DNA from 3 places in the Methylibium sp. Pch-M genome. Region 3 is predicted to be linked to each of the others. Evidence: predicted binding sites of a transcription regulator. Region 3 holds the regulator's gene; each other region holds the start of a gene.

Region 1 (7,300 bases), 1.6 Mb from region 3:
AGCCAGGCCTCGATGCAACCGGCAGTACCGCAATAGCAGGCCGGCCCGGGCCGTTCATCGTCGCGCGCCCAGGGCAGGGGGTTGTGCCCCCATTCGCCGGCCAGGCCGTTCGGGCCTTGCAGCACCCGGCCGTGCACTGCCACGCCGCCGCCGCAGCCGGTACCGAGGATCACCGCGAACACCACGGCGGCACCGGCACCGGCGCCGTCGGTGGCCTCCGACAGCGCCAGGCAGTTGGCGTCGTTGGCGAGCGCGATCGGCTGGCCCAGCAGCGCCTCCAGGTCGCGCAGCAGCGGCTGGCCGTTGAGGCAGGTGGAGTTGGCATTCTTCATGGCACCGTCGGCGCGCCGCGTGCCCGGCGTGCCGATGCCGACGCTGATGGCGCCGCCGGCGGCCGCACGCGCCCGTTCGACCAGGCCACCGATGGCGGCCAGCGCGGCCCGGTAATCGTCGGGCGGCGTCGGGATGCGCTCGCGCCAGCGCGTGGCGCCGGTGTCGTCGAGCAGCATGGCTTCGATCTTGGTGCCGCCGAGGTCGATGCCGAGGGCGGGCAGGGGGCTGGAGCTCATGGTCGGTGGTCGGCGGCGAAGGCCGTGATCGCGTTGACTGCACTGTAGTGAAGCCCGGGCCGTCAGGGGGCGGCCCGTAGAATCTTGGGTTTGCTGTCGGGGGATCGATTGAATCAAGAAGTGAGCGCGGCTCGCGGCCCGTGCCGGCGTGGGAAAGTGGGCAGGGCACTGCAGACCGTGGTGCTGACGACGCTCTGTGCAGTCTGTCTGGGGGCCCGATCGCAGCCCGCCTCGGCCCCGGCGGTTTCAGTGGCTCCGGCGGCGTCTGCCGCGAGCGCGGTGAAGTCGACGGGCCCGCAGCCGATCTTCGTGCTCAACTCGCTGGACGCGACGATCAGCGTGATCGATCCCGTGAGCTTCACCGAACTGCGCCGTCTGCCCACCGGCAAGGAGCCGCACCACCTCTACCTGTCGCCCGACGAGCGTTCGCTGCTTGTCGCGAATGCCATGTCGGACACCCTGACGCTGGTCGATCCGAAGACCGGGCTGGTGCAGCGCACGATCGCCGGTGTCGACGATCCCTACCAGCTGCGCTTCTCGCCCGACATGAAGTGGTTCGTCACCGCGGCGAACCGGCTCGACCATGTGGCGATCTATCGCTGGACCGCCGGCGCCGACGGCGGCGACTTCAAGCTGGTGAAGAAGGTGGCCGCCGCCAAGACACCGAGCCACCTGTTCATCGACAGCCGGAGCTCCGTCGTCTACGCCTCGCTGCAGGACAGCGACCAGCTGGTGGCGATCGAGCTCGCCACGCAGACGCCGCGCTGGACGGTGCCGACCGGCAAGCTGCCGGCCGACGTCTACCTGACGCCGGACGACAGGCAATTGCTCGTCGGCCTGACCGGTGACGAGTTCGTCGAGGTCTACGATGTGACGGCGGTCCCGGCGAAGCTGGTCAAGCGCATCAAGACCGGCGCCGGCGCGCATGCCTTTCGCGCCTGGGGCGACGGACGCCACGTGCTCGTGAGCAACCGCGTCGCCAACACCATCAGCCGCATCGACCTGCAGACGCTCACCGTGGTCGACACCTATCCGGCGCCCGGCGGGCCGGACTGCATCGACGTGATGGTCGATGCGCAGGGCACGAAGACCATCCTGGTCACCTCGCGCTGGGCGCGCAAGCTCACGGTGATCGACCCGGTCAAGCGGCAAGTGGTGCGGCAGGTCGCCGTCGGCCGCTCGCCGCACGGCGTGTGGACCCTGGCCCATGCGTCTCGCCGCTGAGCTGCGACGTGCAGTAGCCGCCGTCGCGACTGCGCTGTGCGGCGGCGCGGCGCTCGCCGCGGCCTGCGACAAGCCGGTCTACCTGAGCTTCGACACCGGCCACATGGGCGTGGCCCCGCTGGTGGCCGAGGTGCTGCAGCGTCAGCAGGTCCGGGTCACGTTCTTCCTTGCCAACGAGCGCACGCTGACCGACGGCAGCAGCCTCGACGACCAGTGGGCGCCGTGGTGGAAGGCGAGGGCGGCTGAAGGCCATGCCTTCGGTTCGCACACCTGGGACCACTGGGTGTGGCGCGCCGACAGTGGCGCAGGCTTCCGTGTCCGGCCCACCGCCGGGCCCGACAGCGGCCGGACGCTGACGGTCACCGCGGCCGACTACTGTGCGGCGCTGAAGCGGCCGCTGCAGCGCTTCGAGCAGATCAGTGGTCAGTCGGCGCTGCCGCTGTTCCGCGCGCCGGCCGGACGCACCTCGCCGGCCTTGCTGAAGGCGGCCGGAACCTGCGGCTTCAAGCACGTGCCGTGGTCGCCGGCCGGCTTCCTGGGCGACGAGCTGCCGAGCGACAAGTACCCGAACGCGCAACTGCTGTCGAAGGCACTGCGCGACATCCGGGTGGGCGACATCCTGCTGGCCCACCTGGGCATCTGGTCGCGCCAGGACGCCTGGGCGCCGGTGGTGCTGGAGCCGCTGATCGAGGGCCTGAAGGCCCGCGGCCTGTGCTTCGCGACCCTGCGCGATCATCCCGACTACCGCGCCTGGATCGCGGCCCATCCGATGCACTGAGCTGGCGATGGAAGCCTTGACCGACCTGTTCGCGCAGGCCCAGCAAGCCTTGTTCGAGGCGGTGGTGCAGCCCTTGCTCTTCTCGCTGGGCTTCGGCAACCTGCTCGAGGACGGTTTCGACGCCACCGGCTGGCTGCTGGTCGGCCTGCTGCAGCTGGCGGTGATGCTCGTGCTCATCGCGCCGCTGGAACGCTGGCGGCCGGTGGAGCCGGTGGTGGACCGGCGCGCCGTGCGCATCGACGTGCTGTACACGCTGCTGCACCGCCTGGGGCTGTTCCGCGTGGCGCTGTTCTTCGCCGTCGATCCGCTGTGGGACGCGATGTTCGGCGCGCTCAGCCTGCAGGGCTACGGCGGCTGGCAGCTCGACCAGTGGCTGGCCCCCGCGTGGCCGGGCGTCAGCGACACGGCGGTGTTCGCCTTCGTGGCCTACCTGCTGGTGTTCGACCTCGCCGACTACTGGATCCACCGCGGCCAGCACGGCCTGAACGCCTGGTGGGCGCTGCACGCCCTGCACCACAGCCAGCGCCAGATGACGATGTGGAGCGACAGCCGCAACCACCTGCTCGACGACCTGCTGCGCGACGCGCTGCTGGTGCTGCTGGCGCGGGCGATCGGTGTGCCGCCGGGCCAGTTCATCGCGGTCGTCGCGGTCACGCAGTTGCTGGAGAACCTGCAGCACGCGAACCTGCGCCTGAGCTTCGGCCGCGTCGGCGAGCGGCTGCTGGCCAGCCCGCGCTTCCATCGCCTGCACCACAGCATCGGGCTCGGCCACGAGTCGAACGGGCAGGGCACGCTCGGCGGCCACAACTTCGCGGTGCTGTTCCCACTGTGGGACGTGCTGTTCGGCACGGCCAACTTCGAGAACCGCTACGACCCGACGGGCGTGCGCGACCAGTTGCCCGGCGAGGGCGCGCGCGACTACGGCCGCGGCTTCTGGGCCCAGCAGTGGCGGGGCCTGCAGCGCTTGTTCGGGCGCGCCTGAGCGACGGCGCGGCTGGCGGGCCTTGGGTATGCTCGTCGGATGAAGCAACTGGTCGATTCGTTCTGGCGTGCCGCCGCCTACTGCCTGCACCCGCGCGTCATCTGGCTGTCGGTGCTGCCGCTGCTGCTGACCGGCGTGCTGGCCGCGGTGCTGGGCTATTTCTTCTGGGAGAGCGCACTGATCGCCGTGCGCGCCCAGCTCGATGCCTGGTCCCTGACCGGCAGTGCGCTCGGCTGGCTTGAATCGGTGGGCGCGGGTGGCCTGCGGACCCTGGTCGCCCCCCTCATCGTGCTGGCGCTGGCGGTGCCGGCGCTGGTCATCCTGTCGCTGCTGGTGGTGGCGCTGATGATGATGCCGAAGCTGGTCGACCTGGTGGCGCAGCGGCGCTTCGCCGCGCTCGAACGCCGGCATGGCGAGCCGGTGTGGCGCAGCGTGCTGTACTCGCTGGGCGCCACCCTGCTGGCGGTGGGTGCGCTGGTGATCTCGATGCCGCTGTGGCTCGTGCCGCCGCTGGTGCTGTTGCTGCCGCCGCTGATCTGGGGCTGGCTCAGCTACCGCGTGATGAGCTTCGATGCGCTCGCCGAGCACGCGACGCGCGACGAACGGCGCGAGCTGATGCGCGTGCACCGCCTGCCGCTGCTGGGCATCGGCATCGTCACCGGCTACCTCGGTGCCGCGCCGGCGCTGGTGTGGGCGGTGAGCGCGGCGCTGCTGGTGTTCGCGCCGGTGCTGATCGTGGTGTCGGTCTGGCTGTACACGCTGGTGTTCGCGTTCTCGGCGCTGTGGTTCAGCCACTACTGCCTGGCCGAACTGCAGGCGCTGCGTGCACGCAGCGAGCCGGTGAGCGCGGTGACGGGGCCGCCCGATGCGATCGTGATCGATACGGTGCCGGCCGTGCCGCCCGCGCTGCCGCCGGTCTGAACCGCTGCCGAAGGAAGGACGAAATGGAATTCGGGCTGCTGATCATCGGGGACGAGATCCTCTCGGGCAAGCGCCAGGACAAGCACCTCGCCAAGACCATCGAACTGCTCGGTGAACGCGGCCTGCAGCTCGCGTGGGCGCGCTATGCGGGCGACGACCGTGCACGCATCACCGCCGACCTGCGAGACGCCTTCGCCAGCGGCGCGGCGGTGTTCTCCTGCGGCGGCATCGGCGCGACACCCGACGATCACACGCGACAGTGCGCGGCAGCGGCGCTCGGCGTGCCGCTGGCGCTGCATCCGCAGGCGCGCGACCTCATCATCGAGCGCATGCGCGACGTGGCTGCGGAGCAGGGCGTGCCCTACGAACCCGATCGCGACGACAACCGCCATCGGCTCAACATGGGCGTGTTTCCCGAAGGCGCGCGCCTCATCCCCAACCCCTACAACAAGATCGCCGGCTTCACGGTCGACGGCCCGGCGGGCGGTGCCGTGCATTTCGTCCCCGGCTTTCCGGTGATGGCCTGGCCGATGATGGCGTGGGTGCTCGACACCCATTACGCGCATCTCCGCGGCGGCGGGCAGGCCGAGCGTTCGGTGATCGTCTACGGGGCGATGGAGGCCGCGCTCACGCCGCTGATGGAGGCCATCGAGGCCGAGTTCGCCGACGTCAAGGTCTTCAGCCTGCCCAGCGTCGACCACCCGGAGCATGGTCGCCACATCGAGCTCGGCGTGAAGGGCGGCAACGCCGACACGCTGGGCCGCGCCTATGCCGCGCTGCTGACCGGACTGAGCGGCTACGGCGCCCAGCTTGGCCCTGAAATGGTGCGTTGACGACGCCCGGGAATGGTCGTTCTTGGTGCGTTATCTGCCTCGAATCAGTGCCTGATGTGCGATCCAGCCTGTCGATGAGCCGTCGAGGCGCACGCGCGCACCGTTCACGATCCTGTCCTGGGCATGGTTTCTGCTAAATTTCCGAGAGCCCTTTCCGGCCATTGCCGGGGCCTCTCAGCCCCATTCCCCCACACCGATCCAACGTCCCGCTAGGAGCACCTGATGGCCAACAAGACCGTCGCCGACGTGATGAAGATGGTGAAGGAAAACGAGATCAAGTTCGTTGATTTCCGTTTCACCGACACCCGCGGCAAAGAGCAGCACGTTTCCGTGCCCGTCTCGCATTTCGACGAAGACAAGTTCACGTCGGGCCACGCCTTCGATGGCTCTTCGATCGCCGGCTGGAAGGGCATCGAAGCCTCCGACATGCAGCTGATGCCCGATCCGAACACGGCCAACATCGACCCGTTCTTCGAAGAGCCCACGCTGATCCTGACCTGCGACGTCATCGATCCCGCCGACGGCAAGGCCTACGAGCGCGATCCGCGTTCGCTCGCCAAGCGTGCCGAGGCCTACATGAAGGCCTCGGGCCTGGGCGACGCCGCCTACTTCGGTCCTGAGCCCGAGTTCTTCGTGTTCGACAGCGTGCGCTGGAGCAACGACATGTCGGGCTGCTTCGCCAAGATCGAGAGCGAGGAAGCGGCCTGGAACACCGGCAAGGAATACGAGCACGGCAACTCGGGCTTCCGCCCGGCCGTCAAGGGCGGCTACTTCCCGGTGCCGCCGGTCGATTCGGGCCAGGACCTGCGCTCGGAGATGTGCCTGATCCTCGAATCGCTGGGCATCCCGGTCGAGGTGCACCACCACGAGGTGGCGAACGCCGGCCAGATGGAGATCGGCACGAAGTTCAGCACGCTGATCCAGCGCGCCGACTGGGTGCAGCTGCAGAAGTACGTGATCCACAACGTGGCCCACGCCTACGGCAAGACCGCGACCTTCATGCCCAAGCCCATCGTCGGCGACAACGGCTCGGGCATGCACGTGCACCAGTCGGTCTGGAAGGACGGCAAGAACCTGTTCGCCGGTGACGGCTATGCCGGCCTGAGCGAATTCGCGCTGTTCTACATCGGCGGCATCATCAAGCACGCCCGGGCGCTGAACGCGATCACGAACCCCGGCACCAACAGCTACAAGCGCCTGGTGCCTGGCTTCGAAGCCCCGGTGAAGCTGGCCTACTCGGCCAAGAACCGCTCGGCCTCGATCCGCATCCCCTACGTGGCCAATCCCAAGGGCCGCCGCGTCGAGGCGCGCTTCCCCGATCCCCTGATGAACCCCTACCTGGGTTTCGCAGCGCTGTTGATGGCCGGCCTGGACGGCGTGGAGAACAAGATCCACCCGGGCGAAGCCGCCACCAAGGACCTGTACCACCTGCCGCCGGAAGAGGACGCGAAGATCCCGACCGTCTGCGCCAGCCTCGAGCAGGCGCTTGAGTACCTGGAGAAGGACCGTGCCTTCCTCACCAAGGGCGGCGTGTTCACCGACTCCTACCTCGACGCCTACATCGACCTCAAGATGCAGGAAGTCACGCGCTTCCGCATGGCGACCCATCCGGTCGAGTTCGACATGTACTACACGCTCTGATCGCCGAGGCGGGCCTGCGGGCCCGCCCGCCGGCGCGCAAGTCGCGTGTGAGAAAGGGACGGCATCCGCCGTCCCTTTTTTTTGGGGCGCGGTGCGCGCCGGCAGCACGGCGTGCGTTGAATGCGGGATGCCGGATACTCCGGTCGCAGGGCGTCGCGCTGTTGCGGATCGTCGGGATGAAGGAGTCGGGATGAGTCGATGGACGGTTGAACTGCGCGTGCTGGTCGCGGCAGGGCTGGTGAGCTCGGCCGCTGGCGCGGGGGCCCAGGAGCCCGTCATCTACAAGTGCCCGGGCAACCTGTACACCAGCGCCTACACGCCGAAGGAGGCCGCCGCCAAGGGCTGCAAGACG
Region 2 (7,300 bases), 450 kb from region 3:
CCGTGTCCGAAACGGCCGCGAGTGCGCCCACCGGTCCGCTGCCGGGCCCACCCTCCTTCGCCTGGCCGGCGTCGACCCGCCTGAGCTACACGCTCACCGGCTACGTGCGCGGCGAGGTGCTCGGCACCGCGCAGGTCGAGTGGCTGCGCGACGGCGACCGCTACCAGGTGCACCTGGACGTGGTCGTCGGGCCGGGCTTCGCCCCCCTGATGCAGCGGCGCATGACGAGCGACGGCGAGATCACCCCGCAGGGACTGGTGCCGCGCCGCTACGACGAGCGGACCCAGGTGGCGTTCGGCCGCACGCGAACGGCCAGCCTGCACTTCGACGCCGACGGCGTGACGCTCGCCAACGGCCAGCGCCATCCCGGTCTGCCGGCGCTGCAGGACACCGCAAGCCAGTTCGTGCAGCTGACCTACCTGTTCACCACCGGCGCCGAGCGCCTGCAGCCCGGCGGACGCATCGAGATGCCCCTGGCGCTGCCGCGGCGCGTGGACCGCTGGGTGTACGACGTGATCGGCGAGGAGGTCCTGGCCACCCCGTTCGGTCCGGTGCCGGCCTGGCATCTGCGGCCGCAGCGGGAAGGCGACGCCAGTTCGCTCAGCATCGAGGCCTGGTTCGCGCCCAGCCTGCAGTACCTGCCGGTGCGCATCGTGATCCGTCGCGGGACCGATGAATTCATCGACCTGATGATCGAGCGCCTGCCCCTGCAGGCCGCCGACGAGCCCTTGGGCGGATCGGCGCTGCGCTGACCGTTCAGCTGCCGGTGCGGGCGAGGCCGACGTGCTGCTCGAACTCGGCCGCCTTCGCCTCGCCGAGCTGCTGGCGGACGACGGTGACGGCCAGCGCGAGCGCGGCCTGCATCGCCTCGGGCGTCTTGGCCTTCTCGACACGGATGTTCGTCGAATCGGCGTAGGGGCCGAGGTGCGCGCTCATCCAGCGCACGGCCCGTTGCCGCGTCTCCTGGAGTGTCAGCACCACGGCATTGACCAGCGGCGTCGCCGGGGCGGCTTCGGCCGGTAACACCACATGCACCGCCGTGACGGCGATCACCTCGATATGACCCTGCTCAAGCAGCGCCTGCAGCGTGTCGTCGGCGGGTGGGGCGATCAGCTTCCTGAGTTCTTCGTCCGAGCGCTTGCCGTCGACGAGGATCAGTGCCTGACGCAGGCGCGGCACCAGCCGCAGTGCGCGGGTGGCAATCTCGTTGCGACCTTGTTCCGTCTTGCGGTAGATGGTGCTCATGCGTTCCGACGAAGAAAACTTCGCAAGTTTGTAAGACTAGCGCAAGCTGATGTCCCCGGCTGCGTCACCCGGTCGGCTGCGCAGCAGCAGGTGCGAAGGACAGCACGCCGCTGCCCGTTACAGTGTCACCTACTGCGAAAGGACGCCCTGACATGGACTACCAGCATCTGCTGACCGAAGTGCGCGGCAGCGCCGCGCTGAAGACCGGGTGGATCACTCTGAACCGGCCCAAGGCGCTGAATGCGCTCAACGATGCGCTGATGGACGAACTGGGCGACGCGCTGCGGGTCTACGATGCCGACGCCTCGATCGGCTGCGTGGTGATCACCGGCAGCGATAAGGCCTTCGCCGCCGGCGCCGACATCGGCGGCATGGCGTCGCAGACCTACATGGACGCCTACAAGGGCGACTTCATCACCCGCAACTGGGAGGCGGTGCGCAGCGTGCGCAAGCCGGTGATCGCGGCAGTGGCCGGCTACGCGCTGGGCGGTGGCTGCGAGCTGGCCATGATGTGCGACCTGATCATCGCCGCGGACACGGCGCGCTTCGGTCAGCCGGAGATCAAGCTCGGCATCATCCCCGGCGCTGGCGGCACGCAGCGGCTGCCGCGGGCGGTCGGCAAGGCCAAGGCGATGGACCTGGTGCTGACGGCACGCATGATGGATGCGGCCGAGGCCGAGCGCGCCGGCCTGGTGTCACGCGTGGTGCCGGCCGATCGCCTGCTGGCCGAGGCCCAGGAGGCGGCGGACGCGATCGGCGCGATGGGGTTGCCGGCCATCCTGGTGGCGAAGGAGTGCGTGAACCGCGCCTACGAGTCGCCGCTGTCGGACGGCGTGTGGTTCGAGCGGCGCATGTTCCAGTCGCTGTTCGGCACCGAGGACCAGAAGGAAGGCATGGACGCCTTCGCGAACAAGCGCAAGCCGGTGTTCCGTCACCGCTGAGCGGCAGCGCGCTCGTCCTCCAGGATCTGCGCGAACTCCTCGTCGGTGAACAGCCTCGACCGGGTGTGGAAGGCCTTGCCTTCCGGCCCCTCGAGCGAGAAGGTGCCGCCGCCGTGGCCGTCGATCACGTCGATGATCAGCTGGGTGTGCCGCCAGTACTCGTACTGCGACTTGCTGATGTAGAACGGGCAGCCGCCGATGTCGCCGAGGTACACGTCACCGGCACCGATGGTGAGTTCGCCCGGCAGGTAGCAGTTGGCGGCGCTGTTGTCGCAGCATCCGCCCGACTGGTGGAACATGAGTTCGCCATGTTTCCGCTTGAGCAGCTCGATGAGCTCGACCGTCGCAGGTGTGGCAATGACTTTGTCGACCATGTGGATCACCCATGGAAAAAGGGGGTGGATGCCCACCCCCTTGGTTTGCAGGCGCAGCGCCGGCGTCGCGATCTCGCGATCAGAAGAAGCCGAGCTTGTTCTCGCTGTAGCTGACCAGCAGGTTCTTGGTCTGCTGGTAGTGGTCGAGCATGACCTTGTGGTTCTCGCGGCCGATGCCCGACTCCTTGTAGCCGCCGAAGGCGGCGTGCGCGGGGTAGGCGTGGTAGCAGTTGGTCCACACGCGACCGGCCTTGATGGCGCGGCCCATGCGGTAGGCCACGTTGCCGTTGCGGCTCCACACGCCGGCGCCCAGACCGTAAAGCGTGTCGTTGGCGATGGCGAGGGCTTCCGCCTCGTCCTTGAAGGTGGTCACGGCCAGCACCGGGCCGAAGATCTCCTCCTGGAAGATGCGCATCTTGTTGTGGCCCTTGAAGATGGTGGGCTGCACGTAGTAGCCGCCGTCGAGGTCGCCGCTCATCTGGGCCTGCTGGCCGCCGATCAGCACCTGCGCGCCTTCCTGCTTGCCCAGGTCGAGGTAGGACAGGATCTTGGTCAGTTGTTCCTTCGAGGCCTGCGCGCCGATCATCGTGTCGGTGTCGAGCGGGCTGCCCTGCTTGATCGCGGCCACGCGCTTGAGGGCGCGCTCCATGAACTTGTCGTAGATCGACTCGTGGATCAGCGCGCGCGACGGGCAGGTGCAGACCTCGCCCTGGTTGAACGCGAACAGCACCAGGCCCTCGATCGCCTTGTCGAGGAAGGCATCGTCCTTGTCCATCACGTCGGCGAAGAACACGTTCGGCGACTTGCCGCCCAGCTCCAGCGTGGCCGGGATCAGGCTGTTGGCGGCGGCCTGCGCGATCACGCGGCCGGTGGAGGTGGAGCCGGTGAAGGCGATCTTGGCGATGCGCTTGCTGGTGGCCAGCGGCATGCCGGCTTCACGACCGAAGCCGTTGACGATGTTCAGCACGCCCGGCGGCAGCAGGTCGGCGATCAGCTCGGCCAGCACCAGGATGCTGACCGGGGTCGACTCGGCCGGCTTGAGCACCACGCAGTTGCCCGCGCCCAGGGCCGGCGCCAGCTTCCAGGCGGCCATCAGGATCGGGAAGTTCCAGGGAATGATCTGGCCGACGACGCCGAGCGGCTCGTGGAAGTGGTAGGCCACCGTGGTTTCGTCGATCTCGCTGACGCCGCCTTCCTGCGCGCGCACGCAGCCGGCGAAGTAGCGGAAGTGGTCGGCGCTCAGCGGGATGTCGGCGTTGAGCGTTTCACGCATCGGCTTGCCGTTGTCCACCGATTCCGCATAGGCCAGCAGTTCCACGTTGGCGTCGATGCGGTCGGCGATCTTCAGCAGCACGTTGGCCCGCTCGGTGGCCGAGGTGCGGCCCCACTTGTCGGCGGCGGCGTGGGCGGCGTCGAGCGCCAGCTCGATGTCCTCCGCGCCCGAACGGGCGGCGCGGGTGTAGGTCTTGCCGGTGATCGGCGTGATCACGTCGAAGTACTGTCCCTTCACGGGGGCCACGAACTTGCCGCCGATGAAGTTGTCGTACTGGGCCTTGAAGGCGACCTTGGAATCGGAGGAGCCGGGAGGGGCGTAGCGCATGGGGTGTCTCCAAAGTAAGTGGGATGAGCGGGTAATCCGTCGTTCGCGACTGCAGGGGCCGCGTGCCGGATGCCTTGGGGTCCGACAGGGCAGGGTTCGTGCCACGCGGCACACGGGGCCGCGCAACGACCGATCCATTGCAGTAATCGCGAACAAGGATTGCTACCGGCTGCGCCATCCAGGGTCGTGGCGGCGTCACTTGCTACCTGGTGGAGCAACAGCGGAGCAGGCGCGCAGGAATTCAACCTATGCGATCAACTACATAGGATGGACGGCGAAGATCCGCATCGATGCGGGCATCGGCGCCCTGCATCGATGCGACGCCGTGGCGTGCGCGGTTCGGCTCAGCCCTCGCGCCGCAGCGCGGGGAACAGGATCACGTCGCGGATGTTCGGCGAGTCGGTCAACAGCATCATCAGTCGGTCGATGCCGATGCCGCAGCCGCCGGTGGGCGGCAGGCCGTGCTCGAGCGCGCGGATGTAGTCGGCGTCGAAGTACATCGCCTCCTCGTCACCGGCGTCCTTGTTCGAGGCCTGGGCCGCGAAGCGCGCGGCCTGGTCCTCGGGGTCGTTGAGCTCCGAGAAGCCGTTGCCGAACTCGCGGCCGGTGATGAAGAGCTCGAAGCGCTCGGTGATCGTCGGGTCGGCATCGGAGGCGCGGGCCAGCGGCGACACCTCCACCGGGTAGTCGACGATGAAGGTCGGCTGCCACAGCTTTTCCTCGACGGCCGCCTCGAACAGGCCGAACTGCAGTTCGGCGAGCGACCAGTGCGCCGGAGCCTTCTCGCCATGCGCTTCGAGCTTCGCGCGCAGCACCGTGGAGTCGACGGCCTCCGCCGCACTCAATCCTGCATGGGCGACCAGCGAGTCGCGCACCGAGAGCCGCGCGAACGGCGATTCCAGGTCGACGGCCTGCCCACCGTAGGCGAGCTGCGCCGTGCCCACCGCCTTGCGCGCGGCGTGGCGCAGGATCTGCTCGGTGAAGTCCATCAGGTCGTGGTGGGTCCAGTAGGCCGCGTAGAACTCCATCATCGTGAACTCGGGGTTGTGCCGGACCGACACGCCCTCGTTGCGGAAGTTGCGGTTGATCTCGAACACCCGCTCGAAGCCGCCCACCACCAGCCGCTTCAGGTAGAGCTCGGGCGCGATGCGCAGGAACATCTGCTGGTCGAGCGCGTTGTGGTGCGTCACGAAGGGCTTGGCGTTCGCGCCGCCGGGGATGGGGTGCAGCATCGGCGTCTCGACCTCGAGGAAGCCGTGCTCGACCATGAACTGCCGGATCGAGCTCACGGCCTTGCTGCGCGCGCGGAAGCGCTCGCGCGAGGCCTCGTCCATGATCAGGTCGACCTCGCGCTGGCGGTACTTGAGCTCCTGGTCGGCCATGCCGTGGAACTTGTCGGGCAGCGGCCGCAGGCTCTTGGTCAGCAGGCGGATCGTGCCGACCTTGAGGCTCAGCTCGCCGGTGCGGGTCTTGAACAGCGTGCCCTCGGCGCCAAGGATGTCGCCCAGGTCCCAGTGCTTGAAGGCGGCCAGTGCCTCCGGGCCGACGGCGTCGGACGTGATGTAGAGCTGGATGCGGCCCGAGCCGTCCTGCAGCGTCGCGAAGCAGGCCTTGCCCATCACGCGCTTGAGCATCATGCGGCCGGCGATGCGGGCCGGGATGGCCAGCGCCTCCAGCTCCTCGGCGCTCTTGCCCTCGTGCAGGCGGTGCAGGTCGACGGCGTGGTCGCCCGGCTTGAAGTCATTGGGGAAGGCGGCTCTCCCCGTGGCCTGGGCCTGCGCACGCAGTGCAGCAAGCTTCTCGCGGCGTTCGGCGATCAGCTGGTTGTCGTCGGTGCCGGGCGTGGCGGCGTTCGGGGGCGTGGTGGTCATGGGGTGGTCCTGGGAGCGGCGGCACGCGGGCAAGGCGCGCGCGGCGGGCAAGCGGCGGATTTTAGAGACTGGCTCCGTGCCACCGGCCGGGGCCACCGGTCGAGGCGCGGCCGGGCCGCGCCGTCCCCGACAATCGGACGCCGCCCCTTCCGTCGCCGACCGCCTCGATGCCGCCCCGCTCGCTCGCCCGTGGCGCCGCCCTGAATCTGGCGGCGCGCTTCGCCGCGGTGTTGCTCGGCCTGGCCATCCTGGTCACGGTGGCCCGGCTCGGTCCGGCGGTGCAGGGGGCGTTCGCGCTGTTCGTGGCGGTGGAGGCCGCGCTGCTGACGTTGTTTTCCGGGCTGGGTCTGCTGCTGGCGCGCGAGGTGTCGCACCGCGAGGTGCCGCCGGCACCGCTGCTCGCCGCGCTGTTGCGCGCGGCGCTGGGGCTGGGGCTGGCGGCTGCCGCGGGCCTGCTGGCCGTGTCGGCCGGTTCGGAGGCGGCGCCCTACCGCCACCTGTGGCTGCTCGCGCTGGCTGCCCCCTTCCTGCTGCTGGTGCCGACCGCCAGCGGCCTGTGGCTGGGCCAGGGGCGCATGGGCCCGCTCAACGTGCCGCAGGTGGCGGCGCCGGCCCTCGTGCTGGCACTGTTGCTCGCCGCAGGGGCCGCGTGGCCGTCGGCGGGCGCGGCGCCGACCGTGCTCGCGGTGCTGGCGGCCTGGGTGCTCGGCAAGGCGCTGGTCGGCATCGGCACCGGCTGGGCTGCGAGGCGCGATGCCGGCCCGGCCGCGCCGCAGCGCGGCGTGCTGCGCGATCGTTGGCGCTTCGTGGCGACGATCGGCGCGACCAACCTGGTCAGCCTGCTGAACTACCGCGCCACGCTGTTCCTGCTGGAGCGCCACGGCGGGCTCGCCGAGACGGGCGTCTACTCGGTGGCGGTGCAGGTGGCCGAACTGCTGTGGCTGCTGTCGTCGGCGGTCACCGTGTCGGCCTACCACCGCATCGGCGCGCCCGACGCGCAACAGGCTGCCTGGACCACGCTGCGCGCCGTGCAGGTGAACCTGCTCGCGACGCTGCTGGCAGCGCCGCTGTTGTACGCGGGTGCCGCGTTCGCACTGCCGGCCGTGCTGGGCCCGGCCTATGCCGGCGCGGTGCTGCCGCTGGCGCTGCTGCTGCCGGGCGTCGCCGGCTACGCCGCGGCATCCAGCCTGTCGGCCTACTACACCAACCACCGCGGCCGGCCGCAGTGGTCGGCCGGCATCGCCGGCCTGTCGCTCGTGCTCACGCTGG
Region 3 (7,300 bases):
GCACCGGGTTCGGCCGCCAGCCGGCCACGAGCGAGCGGGCGCTGGTCGAGTTCGTCTCCGCCAACCCCACCGGCCCGCTGCACGTCGGCCACGGCCGCCAGGCGGCGCTCGGCGATGCGATCTGCAAACTGTTCGAGACCCAGGGCTGGCAGGTCACGCGCGAGTTCTATTACAACGACGCCGGCGTGCAGATCGGCACCCTCGCCGCGTCGACCCAGGCCCGCCTCCAGGGCCTGAAGCCGGGGGACCCGGGCTGGCCGGAGAGCGCCTACAACGGCGACTACATCGCCGACATCGCCGCCGACTTCCTGGCCCGCAAGACCGTCAAGGCCGACGACCGCGAGTTCACCGCCTCCGGCGACCCCGCTGACCTGGACGGCATCCGCCAGTTCGCCGTGGCCTACCTGCGCCACGAGCAGGACCTCGACCTGCAGGCCTTCGGCGTCCGGTTCGACCACTACTTCCTCGAATCCAGCCTCTACGCCACCGGCCGCGTCGAGGCCACGGTGGGCAAGCTGGTCGCGGCCGGCAAGACCTTCGAGGACGGCGGCGCGCTGTGGCTGCGTACCACCGACTATGGCGACGACAAGGATCGCGTCATGAAGAAGTCCGACGGCAGCTACACCTACTTCGTGCCCGACGTGGCCTACCACGTCAACAAGTGGGAGCGCGGCTACCACAAGGTCATCAACATCCAGGGCAGCGACCACCACGGCACCATCGCGCGGGTGCGCGCCGGGCTGCAGGCCGCCGACGTGGGCATTCCGGCGGGCTACCCCGACTACGTGCTGCACAAGATGGTCACCGTGATGCGCGGCGGCGAGGAGGTCAAGATCTCCAAGCGCGCCGGCAGCTACGTGACGCTGCGGGACCTGATCGACTGGACCGGCAAGGATGCGGTGCGCTTCTTCCTGATCAGCCGCAAGGCCGACACCGAGTTCGTGTTCGACGTCGACCTGGCGCTGAAGAAGAACGACGAGAACCCGGTCTACTACGTGCAGTACGCGCACGCGCGCATCTGCTCGGTCATCGTTCAGTGGCGCGAGCAGCAGGCCGGCGACCCGGCCGCGCTGGCCCAGGCCGATCTCGCGCGGCTGGTGGCCCCCACCGAGGCCGCACTGATGCTCAAGCTGGCCGCCTACCCGGTGATGCTGAGCGGCGCCGCCGAGAGCCTGGCGCCGCACGACGTGGCCTTCTACCTGCGCGATCTGGCGGGCGCCTTCCACAGCTATTACGCGGCCGAGCGCTTTCTCACCGACGACCCGGCACTGAGCCGCGCCCGGCTGGCGTTGCTCGCCGCCACCGCGCAGGTGCTGCGCAACGGCCTGGCGGTGCTCGGCGTCAGCGCCCCCGACAGGATGTGACCGGAGCTGCCATGCCCTTCTTCCCCTTCTCTCGTCGCTCGTCGCAGCACGGTGGCTTCATCGTCGGCCTGATCGCCGGCCTGCTGATCGGCCTGGCGCTGGCGCTGGGCGTTGCGCTGTACGTCACCAAGGTGCCGATCCCGTTCATCAACAAGGTCCCGCAGCGCACCGCGGAGCAGGACGCGGCCGAGGCCGAACGCAACCGCAACTGGGATCCCAACACGCCGCTGCACGGCAAGAAGCCGGCGCCAGCCGCCTCCGGCGCCGGTGTCGCGGTGGCTCCCGCGGCCTCGGGTCCGGCCACCGGCACGGCACGGCCGGCGCCCGACGGCCGTGATCCGGCCGCGATCCTCGGCGGCGGCCCGGCCCGGCCCGGCCCGGACCTGTCCACCACCGGCGCGTCCGAGGCGTTTGTCTATTTCGTGCAGGCCGGCGCCTACGCGCGCACGGAGGAAGCCGAGGCGCAGCGCGCCAAGCTGGCGATCCAGGGCTTCGAGTCCAAGATCACCGAGCGCGAGCAATCGGGCCGGACGATGTACCGTGTGCGCGTCGGCCCGTTCGTGCAGCGCGCCGAGGCCGAGAAGGTGAAGGAAACGCTGGACGGCGCCGGCATGGTGTCGGCGCTGGTGCGGGTGCAGAAATGAACTTCGCGGCGTGGGGATGACTCCACCGCTGCGTCTGTCTGAACGCTGAAAGGATGCTCATGAACCGTCGTGACTTCACGACCCTGTCGCTGGCCACCACCTGCGTCGGCCTGCTGCCGGCCTTCGGCCACGCCCAGGGCGGTCCGGTCGAGGGCAAGGACTACGTGAAGCTGTCGCAGCGCCAGCCGACGCAGGACCCGAAGAAGCTCGAGGTCGTGGAGTTCTTCTGGTACGGCTGCCCGCACTGCCACGCCTTCGAGCCGATGCTCGAGGCCTGGGTCAAGAAGCTGCCGCCGGACATCACCTTCCGGCGCCTGCCGGTCGCCTTCCGCGAGGTGCCGTTCGTGCTGCACCAGAAGCTGTACTTCGCGATCGAGGCCCTGGGGCTGGTCGACACCCTGCACCGCAAGGTCTTCACCGCGATGCACGTCGAACGCAATCCGCTGAACACGCCCGAGGCGATCGGCGAGTTCGTGGCGAAGAATGGCGTCGACAAGGCCAAGTTCCTCGACGTGATGAACTCGTTCTCGGTGCAGACCAAGGCCCGCCAGGCCGCCGCGCTGTCGGCCGGCTACAAGATCGACGGCACGCCGGCGATCGGCATCAACGGGTCCTACTACACGTCGGGTTCTCTGGCCGGCAGCAACGACCGCGCGCTGGCGATCACCGACCACCTGATCGCCCAGATCCGCAAGAGCGGCTGACCCTCGTTTGGCGTCGACGCGACAGCGGCCGTCGGAGCGGCGGCCGGCCGTGGCAAGCGGTCGAACTCACCCTAGAATCGGCAGCAAGATTCATGCCGATTCCCTCCATGTCCGCTCCGACCCCCTATCCTGCATCGCGGTGCACCTTGCTGGCGCAGCCTGTTGGCCGGGCCGTCCTGGCGGTGCTGGGGCTGGCCCTGCTGCCGGCCTTCGCCGCCGAAAAGGCTGACCGCAGCCAGCCGCTGGCCTTCACCGCCGACTCGGCCCGGGTCGACGAGGTCAAGCAGTTGAACATCCTGTCGGGCAACGTCGAGATCACCAAGGGCAGCATCGTCATCCGCGCCGACCGCGTGGAGGTGCGCCAGAGTCCCGAGGGCTACCAGTCCGCGGTGGCGACCGGCTGGCCGAACAAGCGCGCCTACTTCCGCCAGAAGCGCGGCAGCAACGACGAGTACATCGAGGGCGAGGCCGAGCGCCTCGAGTACGACGGCCGCGGCGACACCGTGCGGCTCGTGAACCAGGCCGTGCTGCGGCGCTTCCGCGGCAGCACGCTGGCCGACGAGGTGGCCGGCAACACCATTTCCTACGACAACGTGACCGAGGTGTTCCAGGTGCTCGGCGGCCCGGCCTCCGCGGCCGCGCCGGGCCGGGTGCGCGGGGTGCTGACGCCGCGCGAGAACCCGGCCTCGGCGCCCAACTCCGGGGCGGGGACGCGGCCATGAACACGGCGATGGCGAGCCGCCTGGAGGCTCGCGGACTGCAGAAGAGCTACGGCGCCCGCAAGGTCGTCAAGGACGTGCACCTCGCCGTCGCGGCCGGCGAGGTGGTGGGCCTGCTGGGCCCGAACGGCGCCGGCAAGACCACCAGCTTCTACATGATCGTGGGCCTGGTGCGCGCCGACGCCGGCGAGATCCGCATCGACGGCGCGCCGATCGAGCGCCTGCCGATCCACCAGCGCTCGCGCCTCGGGCTGTCCTACCTGCCGCAGGAGGCCTCGATCTTCCGCAAGCTCACCGTCGAGGAGAACATCCGCGCGGTGCTGGAGCTGCAGTTCGACGAGCGCGGCAAGGCCTACACCAAGGCACGCATCGACGAGCTGCTCGACGGCCTGCTGCACGACCTGTCGATCGACAAGCTGCGCGACAGCCCGGCACCGGCCCTGTCGGGCGGCGAGCGGCGGCGCGTCGAGATCGCCCGCGCGCTGGCCACGCAGCCGCGCTTCATCCTGCTCGACGAGCCGTTCGCCGGCGTCGATCCGATCGCGGTGATCGAGATCCAGCGAATCATCGGCTTCCTCAAGAGCCGCGGCATCGGCGTGCTGATCACCGACCACAACGTGCGCGAGACCCTGGGCATCTGCCACCGCGCCTACATCATCAGCGAAGGACGCGTGCTGGCCGAAGGCACCCCCGAGCAGATCGTCGAGAACGCCGACGTCCGCAAGGTCTACCTCGGCGAGCACTTCAGGATGTGATGAAGCCTTCCCTGCAGGTCCGTTTTTCGCAGCATCTGGCGCTCACGCCGCAGCTGCAGCAGTCGATCCGGCTGCTGCAGCTTTCCACGCTCGAGCTTCACCAGGAAGTCGAGCAGATGCTGGAACAGAACCCCTTCCTCGAAGTGGAGGAGGATGCGCCGACGCCGTTCGACGCGCCGGTGGAGCGCGCCACGGTCTCCGAACGCCAGGCCGACGAGGCCTGGGAGGGCTCGGGGTCCGAGGCGGCCGCCGACCCCGAGCCGGTCGCGGTGGATGCGGCCGAGTTCGGCACCACCGAGCGCGAGGACTGGGAGAACGGTACCGAGCGCGAGGACTTCGACGGCATCCGCGAGACGCCCGGCAAGGCCGGCAACAACGACAGCGACGAGTTCGACCCCATGGAGCGCAGCAGCGCCGGGGTGAGCCTGCAGGACCACCTGCGCGACCAGTTGCGCGGCATGCGCCTGAGCGACGAGGACCGCGGCGCGGTGATGGTGCTGATCGAATCGCTCGACGAGGACGGCTACCTGGCCGACCCGCTGGAAGAGATCGCCCAGCGCCTGGCCGGCGACGAGGACGACATCGCGGTCGAGGAGCTGCTCGACCGCCTGCGCTGTGCGCTGAAGTGGCTGCACAACCTGGAGCCGCTGGGCGTGGGGGCGCGCGACCTGTCGGAGTGCCTGACGCTGCAGCTGCGGGCCGGACCGCGCTGCGAGGCGCAGATGATCGCGATCCTGATCTGCAAGTACCACCTCGAGCTGCTGGCGCGGCGCGACGGCAAGAAGCTGATGGCCGCCACCGGCGCCGACGAGGAGCTGCTGAAGGCCGCGCAGGCACTGATCGTGCGCTGCGAGCCCAAGCCCGGCCGGCCCTTCACCAAGGCCGAGGCCAACATCATCGTGCCCGATGTCATCGTGCAGAAGGCCGGCCGCGGCTGGCGCGTCGTGCTCAACCCCGACGTGATGCCCAAGCTCCGCATCAACGACCTCTACGCACAGGCCATCAAGCAGCAGCGCGGCGCGCGCACCGAATCGGGCGCGGGCCTGAGCTCGCGGCTGCAGGAGGCGCGCTGGTTCATGAAGAACATCCTGCAGCGCTTCGACACCATCCAGCGCGTGTCGCAGGCCATCGTCGAGCGGCAGAAGGCCTTCTTCAGCCATGGCGCGATCGCGATGAAGCCGCTGGTGCTGCGCGAGATCGCCGACGAACTGGGCCTGCACGAGTCGACCATCTCGCGCGTGACCACCGCCAAGTACATGTCCACGCCCTACGGCACCTTCGAGCTGAAGTACTTCTTCGGCTCCTCGCTCAACACCGAGGCCGGCGGCAACGCATCGAGCACCGCGGTGCGCGCGCTGATCAAGCAGCTGGTCAGCGCGGAGGACGCCAAGAAGCCGCTGTCGGACAGCCAGCTCAGCAGCATGCTGGAAGAGCAGGGCATCCAGGTGGCGCGCCGCACGGTGGCGAAGTACCGCGAGGCGCTGAAGATCGCGCCGGCCAACCTGCGGCGCACGATGATGTGACGACGAGGTCCCGGGCCCCACCGGCACCCAGGGCCTCGCGCGGCGTCGACCGACGCGCGGGCGCAACCCTCGAACCCCTCTGCACGCATGAACGCCGTCCTCCCGCCCGACGCCCCGCCGTCCTCGTTGTTCCTCCCCTGCGCGGCCGGCGTCGAGGCGCTGCTCGCCGACGAGGTGGCCCGGCTGCTGCCGGGCGCGGCGGCACGGACGCAGCGCGGCGGCGTGTTGGTGCACGGCGGCCCGCGCGAGGCGATGGCGCTCAACCTCGGCAGCCGGCTCGCCCAGCGCGTGCTGTGGCAGGTGGCCGATGCGCCCTACCGCAGCGAGGACGACCTGTACGCGCTGGCCCGCAGCCCGCGCTGGCCCGACTGGATCACCCCCAAACAGACTCTGAAGGTCGACGTGACGGCCCAGCGCGCGCCGCTCAAGAGCCTGAACTTCGCCGCGCTGCGCATCAAGGACGGCGTGTGCGACGCGATGCGCGACGCCCTCGGCGCGCGACCCAGCGTCGACACCCGCCGCCCCGACCTGCCGCTGCTGCTGCACCTGGCGCCCGAGCACGCCACGCTGTACGTCGACACCTCGGGCGAGGCGCTGTTCAAGCGCGGCTGGCGCGAGGACCAGGGCGAGGCGCCGCTGAAGGAGACGCTGGCCGCCGCGATGCTGGCCGCCGCCGGCTGGCAGGGCCGCGAGGCCGACGGCCCGCTGCTCGACCCGGTGTGCGGCTCCGGCACGATCGCGATCGAGGCGGCGCAGATCGCCTGTGGCATCGCTCCCGGCTCGCTGCGGCGCTTCGCCTTCGAGCGCCTCGGGCCGTTCCGCGATGCCGGCAGCCAGCGTCTGTGGCGCGAGCTGCGCGAGGCCGCGCGGGCGGCCGTGCATGCCAGCGCGGTGCCCATCTTCGCCGGCGACGTGGCCTTCCGCATGACCGACTTCGCGGCGCGCAACGCGGCACGCGCCGGCGTCGCCGCCGCGATCGAACTGAAGACGGTCGACGCGCTGCAGCGCACCGCCCCCGCCGAACGCGGCACGCTGATGCTCAACCCGCCCTATGGCGAGCGCATCGACCCCAAGGGCTCGCGCGGCGACGGGGCCGGCCGGCGTGCACCGCCGACCGCCGCGCGCGAGGGTTTCGAGGACGGCGCCTCGGCCCACGAGTTCTTCACCCGCCTCGCCACCCACTGGAAGCGCGCCTACCCGGGCTGGACCGCCTGGGTGCTCAGCCCCGACATGAAGCTGCCGCAGGCGATGCGCTTGAAGGAGAGCCGGCGCGTGCCGATGTGGAACGGCCCGATCGAGTGCCGTCTGTTCCGCTTCGACCTGGTGGCCGGCTCGATGCGCGAGCCGGGCTGAAGAAGAAGCCCCGGAGCGCCCGCGGCCCTCAGCGCGGCACTTCGATCTCGACCGGCGCCGACGTGGCCATCACCTGCTGGTCGGCGTTCTGCAGCAGCTCGACCCTGAACTTGTAGGTGCCCGGCGGCGGCGCGAGCCAGACCTCGGTCAGGCCCTTGACGAGGTCGATGCGCTCGGTCGGCGCGCCGGCCCGCTCGGCGACCAGCCGGAAGTGGCCCACGCCCTTGTCCTGGATGTC

Evidence for each region. Region 3 encodes sigma-54, which starts transcription at its own class of promoters, with help from an activator protein. Its sites were predicted from a motif close to TGGCANGNAANCTGCTTT; they were not measured.
Region 1: the regulator sigma-54 is predicted to act here: its motif matches at 5,427-5,444, upstream of glnA (type I glutamate--ammonia ligase).
Region 2: the regulator sigma-54 is predicted to act here: its motif matches at 4,247-4,264, upstream of adh (aldehyde dehydrogenase).

What each region holds. Positions count from the first base shown of each region.
Region 1 covers NZ_CP029606.1:3,620,456-3,627,755, forward strand. The annotation lists gene C1M51_RS17395 (ROK family protein) at 1-569, opposite strand, end outside; gene C1M51_RS17400 (YncE family protein) at 819-1,793, shown strand; gene C1M51_RS17405 (polysaccharide deacetylase family protein) at 1,777-2,571, shown strand; gene C1M51_RS17410 (sterol desaturase family protein) at 2,579-3,553, shown strand; gene C1M51_RS17415 (EI24 domain-containing protein) at 3,593-4,474, shown strand; gene C1M51_RS17420 (molybdopterin-binding protein) at 4,498-5,307, shown strand; gene glnA (type I glutamate--ammonia ligase) at 5,530-6,948, shown strand; gene C1M51_RS17430 (hypothetical protein) at 7,139-7,300, shown strand, end outside.
Region 2 covers NZ_CP029606.1:2,514,370-2,521,669, forward strand. The annotation lists gene C1M51_RS12165 (DUF3108 domain-containing protein) at 1-752, shown strand, start outside; gene C1M51_RS12170 (hypothetical protein) at 757-1,245, opposite strand; gene C1M51_RS12175 (enoyl-CoA hydratase) at 1,398-2,186, shown strand; gene C1M51_RS12180 (DUF779 domain-containing protein) at 2,177-2,560, opposite strand; gene adh (aldehyde dehydrogenase) at 2,640-4,160, opposite strand; gene lysS (lysine--tRNA ligase) at 4,505-6,031, opposite strand; gene C1M51_RS12195 (lipopolysaccharide biosynthesis protein) at 6,199-7,300, shown strand, end outside.
Region 3 covers NZ_CP029606.1:2,067,859-2,075,158, reverse strand. The annotation lists gene argS (arginine--tRNA ligase) at 1-1,364, shown strand, start outside; gene C1M51_RS10010 (SPOR domain-containing protein) at 1,376-2,008, shown strand; gene C1M51_RS10005 (thiol:disulfide interchange protein DsbA/DsbL) at 2,068-2,712, shown strand; gene lptA (lipopolysaccharide transport periplasmic protein LptA) at 2,820-3,434, shown strand; gene lptB (LPS export ABC transporter ATP-binding protein) at 3,431-4,186, shown strand; gene C1M51_RS09990 (RNA polymerase factor sigma-54) at 4,186-5,709, shown strand; gene C1M51_RS09985 (class I SAM-dependent RNA methyltransferase) at 5,797-7,062, shown strand; gene C1M51_RS09980 (DUF4399 domain-containing protein) at 7,091-7,300, opposite strand, start outside.